Linked DNA regions of Methanosarcina acetivorans C2A. The protein of the gene in region 1 binds, or shares a complex with, the protein of each later gene. Links are inferred from orthologs where the notes say so. Each region holds a gene or a part of one and is shown on either strand. Other genes may lie near its edges.

Region 1 (3,255 bases):
AAAAATCGAGTCTCCCAAAGACATTAACGAGCTCGTAATGGTAAAGCTTCCCCATGCCGTAAAGAAACTCGAAAGAGGCTTTTTCACGGCATCAAGTTATAAAGAGTACCAGGAAAAATCCGAAGCCCTTATAAAGCAGGGGGTTATTACGCGCGAAGCTCTTGAAAATGCCAGGATCGAGCGGTATATTATAGGCCCTGTGTTCAACCTTGATATGTTCTACTCCCCTATAGAGCCAAAAATGAGCAAACTGGAACTCCTTGGCATTGACTGGCGCTTTGAGACCAGCCTTGACGGGCATGTAAGGCTCCCTGCTCCCCAGCAGATGGCTCTTGCCCCGCACCAGCTCACTCCGGAATACACGGTCTGCGGGCACAACTCGGCAACTCTTCGTGAGTCTCTCCTTGAAAAGGTATTCGAAATGGGAGAAAAGTATGTGAAAGCCACTCAAGAGCATTACGCCCCCGGAATTATAGGACCTTTCTGCCTGCAGACCTGTGTGGACAAGGACCTGAATTTCTATATTTATGATGTGGCCCCGAGAGTCGGCGGCGGGACCAACGTGCACATGTCAGTCGGGCATTCCTACGGCAACTCCCTCTGGAGAAGGCCGATGAGTACGGGCAGAAGGCTTGCCTTTGAGATCAGGCGCGCTCTGGAGCTTGAGAAACTTGATATGATCGTCACATAAATTTATTAAGGCTTTCCGGCATTAGTAGTATGAGTTGTGCAGGATACCGTAAACTTTAAAAGTATAATCCTAATCTGCGAAATTCACGTATAACCAGAAATTTAATGAAAAAACTTTTCCGGGCTTTCAGCCTGTAAATTCAGGATTTGCCCGAAGGGATTCGGGCTCATGTAAAACCCGTTCCTGTAAAATCCCGCTTAATCTACAGCTTATATAGAACCAAGGATCACATAATGAAAATTAAGAATTAGACTGGATTTAGAATTGAAATCTGCAGACCCCGGAGTTAAAATCCCTGGAGGCACAGATTTCGGAAAAAATACCTGCCTTATATCAGATTATCTTCACTCTACTGGAGGAAACTACAACTTGAGTCAGCCCTGTGTTAATATCGGCATGGTAGGCCATGTCGACCATGGAAAAACCACACTTGTCAAAGCTTTATCCGGTGTGTGGACGGATACGCATAGTGAAGAAGTAAAAAGAGGGATTTCGATAAGATTGGGATATGCCGATTCCCCATTCATGAAATGCCCGAAATGCCCTGCTCCTCAATGTTATACTGTGGAGAAGACCTGCCCCAACTGTGGAGAAAAAACGGAAGAACACAGGATAGTGTCCTTTGTAGATGCCCCGGGGCACGAAACACTTATGGCAACAATGCTTTCCGGTGCTGCGATTATGGATGGAGCAGTGCTTGTAATTGCTGCAAATGAAGAATGTCCGCAGCCCCAGACAAAAGAACACCTGATGGCTCTGGACATCATAGGAATTAAAAACATTGTTATAGTCCAGAATAAAATTGACCTCGTATCAAGGGAAAAGCTTGTCGAGAACTACCACCAGATAAAGGAATTTGTTAAGGGCACGGTTGCCGAAAACGCGCCTATAATCCCTATTTCTGCCCAGCAGAATATTAACATTGATGTCCTGATCGATGCCCTGGAAACCCAGATCCCGACCCCTGTACACAAAGTGGATAAGCCTGCCAGCATGTTGATCGCCCGATCTTTTGACATTAACAAGCCCGGAGCCTCAATCGATGAAATCCGCGGAGGAGTTATCGGAGGCACCCTTACGGAAGGCGTACTTCACCCCGGGGACGAGCTCGAGATAAGACCCGGAATAAAAGTCACAACAGAAGGCAGCACCAAATGGATTCCTATCGTGACAACGATTTCATCCATTTATGCAGGTCCGACAAAGGTAGAGGAAGCAACTCCGGGTGGGCTTCTGGCTGTCGGAACTTACCTTGACCCCACCCTGACGAAAGGCGACTCTTTAACCGGACAGATCGCAGGCGTCCCAGGCACCCTGCCTGAGACCAGGCACCAGTTTGTCATGGAACTTCACCTGCTCGACAGGGTTGTGGGAGTTACAAGGGAAGAAAAGATAAATGAAATCAAGACCAGTGAACCCCTTATGCTCAATATAGGGACTGCAACGACCGTAGGGATCGTTACAAGTGCCAGGAAAAATGAAGCTCAGGTGGCACTCAAGCGCCCGATAAGCGCAGCCGTCGGAGCTATGGTTGCTATTAGCAGGAGAATCGATTCCCGCTGGCGGCTCATTGGAGTAGGGGTAATAAAGAGTTGAAAATCATAATCGATACTAACGGGTTCATGATCCCTGTCCAGTTCGGAGTGGATATTTTCGAAGAACTGAAAAGGCTGGGTTTTAATGAGTTCTATGTGCCTGAAGCTGTTGTATTTGAAATCGAAAAACTCATAAAGCGGGAAAAAGGTTCAAACAGAACGGCCGCAAAGGTTGCCAGGTCCATGATGGACAGGTGCGAACGAATAGCCGGAACGGGACCTGCGGATGATGTGATTCTCAGGCTCGCGGGCGAGATGGAAGCGGCTGTTCTGACAAATGATATAGGGTTGAAGCGCAGACTTGCCGAAAACGGGATCCAAACCGTGTCTCTGCGCCAGAAAAACAGACTTGATATTGTCTGAAACCCACCGGACATTTCCGGGCAGCAGTTCCATTGATTAAATTTAGGGTGATTAGCAGATGTATAAATTAATGAAGCTCATTGATACTGTTCGCATTCCTCCCACCCTTCTCGGGGAAGAAATAATGCCTACCATTAAAAACGCGTTACGGGAAAAACTTGAAGGACAGGTTGACAAAAAGCTTGGCTCCCTTGTCGCTGTTTACAATATCGACGAGGTCGGAGAAGGACATATTCTCGTAGGAGACGGGGCTGTGTACTATGATGTGACATTCGAAGCCATAATGTTCATTCCGGAGCTCCAGGAGATTATTGAAGGAGAGGTCGTGGAAGCTGTTGGCTTTGGAGTTTTCGTTGGAATGGGTCCGATGGACGGGCTGCTCCACGTCAGCCAGATTACTGACGACTTTATTTCTTATGATGCCAAAAATGCAAGGCTGGTCACTAAAAACGGAGGCAAATCAATTGCCGAAGGGGACCATGTCAGAGCCAGAATTGTTGCAGTCAGTATCAATGAAAGGGAACCAAAGGAAAGCAAGATAGGGCTTACCATGCGCCAGACTGCTCTAGGGAAACTGCAGTGGCTCGAAGAAGCCCGCAGGAAGAA
Region 2 (3,147 bases), 4.3 Mb from region 1 along the record:
TATAAAGGAAGTCTGCGGCTTTGAACAGGTGAGCTCGATAATGGTTACCGGCCCGAAGAGGGAGATGCTTGAAAAGCTCCCGGACTCGGAAGTCAGGCAGGAAATTTCAAAAAAGCTGCATTTTGCCGCACCTTTCGGGAGTATGATGCTTTCAGGCTGCTTCGGGCTTCTTGCAGGATTTTTAGAGAAATACCCGGAACCATCAATAAAACTTATAAACCACTAAGTAGTAGGGAGTAAGTCACCTAAGCCCGGGATATATAAAATTTCAGGAACTGTAGAGTTTCAGATACGAAATTCCCTATCGGAGAACCCGGGGACACAGAAGTTTCCTGCCGGAACCCGTGAGGGCAGATTTACAGATAAATGTAAATACAGGCAGGTATCTCTATATGCACATATCTCCATACTCAACGGTTTGCCAGACAGTTTTTTCGTAAACTTGAAGCAAACGCTTATAAATGGGTTATAAGTGGAAAAAGGTTCCACTCAAAATTTTATCAAAATCATCATTTTCAGGAGAATCAAACTAATGGTACGAAAGCCAGGAAGTATGTATAGAAACGTGAGACAGCGCTCATTTACCAGAAGAAAATACATGGGCGGTGTTCCCGGAAGCCAGGTTATTCACTATGATATGGGAGACAAAGCAAACACAAGTTTCCCTGTAAAAATTTCCCTGATCGTAGAAGAAAAATGCCAGATCAGGCATACTGCACTTGAAGCAGCCCGTATCACGGCAAACAGGCACCTTGTAGCTGACACAGGAAAAATGGGCTTTTACATGAAGCTCCGTGTTTACCCCCACGAAGTAATCAGGGAAAACAAGCAGGCAACAGGCGCCGGAGCAGACCGTGTGTCCAGTGGAATGCGCAGGGCTTTTGGAAAGAATGTCGGTACCGCAGCAAGGGTAAAACCGATGCAGAAGATCTTTACAGTAGCCGTTGAGAAGCAGAACTTCAAGGCTGCAAAGGAAGCTCTCTGGCACGCCGGACAGAAGCTGCCTACCCCTTGCAGAATCGTTGTCGATGAAGGCGCAGAACTGGTACAGTAATCGGGAAGAAGCCGTAAAATTGCAAGGGAGTCTAAAGAATGTATGATTACGAAGAGCTTTTGAACCGTGCAATGGCAAAGATGCCGGACACAGAGACTACCGATGCTCGATTCGTAATCCCTGAACCCAAACTCTTTTCCGAAGGAAAAACCACAATTCTGGATAACTTCGGGAATATTGCAGACACCCTTAACCGGGACCCTGACCACCTGATGAAATATCTCACCAGGGAACTGGGGACTGCAGGGAAGATAGAAGGCACACGTGCAGTCTTCCAGGGCAGGTTTACGAGAGCTCAGATTTCAGATAATATTCAGGCATATGTTGACGAATACGTCATGTGTTCGGAATGCGGACGCCCGGATACCCAGCTTGTCAGGGTGGACAGGGTGCTTGTCCTGAAATGTTCTGCCTGCGGAGCTCACAGGCCTGTCAAAAAGAGAAAGGTAAGTAACGTGGTTGTCAGGGATGCTATCGAAGAAGGCGGAACCTACGAACTCCGGATAGATGCCGTTGGGTCCAAAGGTGACGGGATAGCAAAAATTGATAAGTACACAGTCTTCGTGCCCGGAGCCGCAAAAGGCGACGTGGTAAAAGTAAAGATAAAGAAAATCAGCGGAAACCTCGCCTTCTCAGAAAAAGTATGAGGTTTAAGCTTTTTATTTCAAAGATGCCGTCCGGGCAGACTACTAATTATTTCGGTTTTCGTGCCTGGGCAACTTAAATTATTATTTTAGTGTTTTATCCCGAAATTGTTCGTGTTTTTAAGTAACAATTCAGGTAGCCTTTTAAATCTATCTTAATTGTTACAAAATATGTCTCCATTTCCGGAGATTAATTTTTCAATATAGTATTTTTTTTGCTATTCATATGATCGGTGAAATCCCCATAACCAGTTTAAAAACAGTTGAGATAGCATACACCAGCACCAGCGAGAAGAAAATATTCTCCCACTCCAAAGCTATCTTTTTTGTATCAAGTTCGAGCTTTTTTCCTTTCTCGCCAGAATCCTGTATTTTGCATTGCATCATCTAACAATCAACAAATTATTGATGTGACAACGATATTTTATTCTCTCTTATGCGTTCCTCACCTGAGTTTTCAAAAATCTTCTTCATTAAATATGTCATCAGAGCAACAAGCAACCCAAAAGAACCTGATACAATGAAAACCGTCTCAAGATCAAAATGTGCCAGGACTACACCAAGTAAGATGGGAGAAAGACTCTGCCCAATATATTTCATTGTGTTGTGAATAGATAACACACCGCCTTTTGATTCTGAAGGGGCGATCTGGACTATCTGTGCATCAATTGCGGTTTGAGAGAGCCCAAAACCTGCTCCGAATAGCAATATTAAAAGAAGAACCGTGACAATAGAATACGCAAACGAAATCGAAAATATTGCCAGTCCATCAAGTGCAAAACCAATAGCAATAATTAGTATCGTTGAATGCTTACTAGCTAGAGTCTTCACACGCGGGACCATCAAAATGATAGCTATTCCCTGAAAAGCCAGTATAAGTCCGGATTCCTTTGCAGTATAACTTAATACATTCTTAAGCATAAAGGGGACGTAGGTGAGAACTGAATATAGTATAAAGAAGACCGCAAAGCTCAGGAATACCGTGTATAATATTCTCATTTCCTTGAGTGCTGTAAACCCATCTAATATGCCTTTGTGACTGACATTGTCCCTCTGGACCCTTGTCTCTGGAAGGAAGAACATCACAACAAAAGCAAGCGGAAGTGAAAGTACATAGAAAAGGAATGGATAGTTCCACCCCAAATTTGCAAGTCCTCCGCCTATAAGAGGGGCAGATACCGAGCCAATGGCAAGAGCCATACTAACCTTATTCATGGCATACAAACTTTTATGGTCTTTGTACACATCCGCTATGACCAACATGGGCAAAGACATCATCCCTGCTACCCCTATGCCCTGTATGAACCTCAAGATAAGAAGTGAGTGCAGGTCAGAAGTAAAATAACTTACAAGTCCTGTTAGACCGTAAATCACAAGGCAGGGAACAAGTATCTTCTTACGGTTCACACGGTCGATGAAATGTCCAATTACCAGTGCAAAAATAGCCGT

Evidence for each region.
Region 2: the proteins of MA_RS19225 (region 1) and MA_RS00985 are in contact, whole or in part, in a crystal structure (PDB 2QMU), measured with the Saccharolobus solfataricus proteins. The link is inferred for Methanosarcina acetivorans C2A from one-to-one orthologs. Residues at the interface, in WP_009988771.1 of Saccharolobus solfataricus: Trp33, Pro65, Glu66, Gln148, Val151, Asp152, Val154, Ser155, Lys156, Ala159, Leu160, Tyr163, Arg164, Lys167, Ile180, Ile181, Pro182, Val183, Ser184, Leu186, His187, Ile189, Asn190, Asp192, Ser193; in WP_231918336.1 of Saccharolobus solfataricus: Met1, Leu2, Arg4, Leu5, Tyr6, Lys8, Leu9, Pro10, Ile106, Lys108, Lys109, Glu110, Lys111.

The regions. Positions count from the first base shown.
Region 1 is NC_003552.1:4,547,226-4,550,480, forward strand. What follows is about bases 248-3,173. They hold MA_RS19225 (translation initiation factor IF-2 subunit gamma), read left to right. Parts: upstream 248-1,060; coding sequence 1,061-2,287; downstream 2,288-3,173. Other genes in these bases: MA_RS19220 (formate--phosphoribosylaminoimidazolecarboxamide ligase family protein), read left to right, coding at 248-691; MA_RS19230 (PIN domain-containing protein), read left to right, coding at 2,284-2,649; MA_RS19235 (DNA-directed RNA polymerase), read left to right, coding at 2,708-3,173. Also shown: more of MA_RS19220, read left to right, coding at 1-247; more of MA_RS19235, read left to right, coding at 3,174-3,255. UniProt on the Methanocaldococcus jannaschii protein: eIF-2 functions in the early steps of protein synthesis by forming a ternary complex with GTP and initiator tRNA.
Region 2 is NC_003552.1:214,402-217,548, reverse strand. The notes cover bases 79-2,896. They hold MA_RS00985 (translation initiation factor IF-2 subunit beta), read left to right. Parts: upstream 79-1,092; coding sequence 1,093-1,701; downstream 1,702-2,896. Other genes in these bases: MA_RS00980 (MFS transporter), read right to left, coding at 2,101-2,896; MA_RS00990 (50S ribosomal protein L16), read left to right, coding at 533-1,054; MA_RS00995 (DUF1786 domain-containing protein), read left to right, coding at 79-226. In the rest of the region: more of MA_RS00995, read left to right, coding at 1-78; more of MA_RS00980, read right to left, coding at 2,897-3,147. UniProt on the Methanocaldococcus jannaschii protein: eIF-2 functions in the early steps of protein synthesis by forming a ternary complex with GTP and initiator tRNA.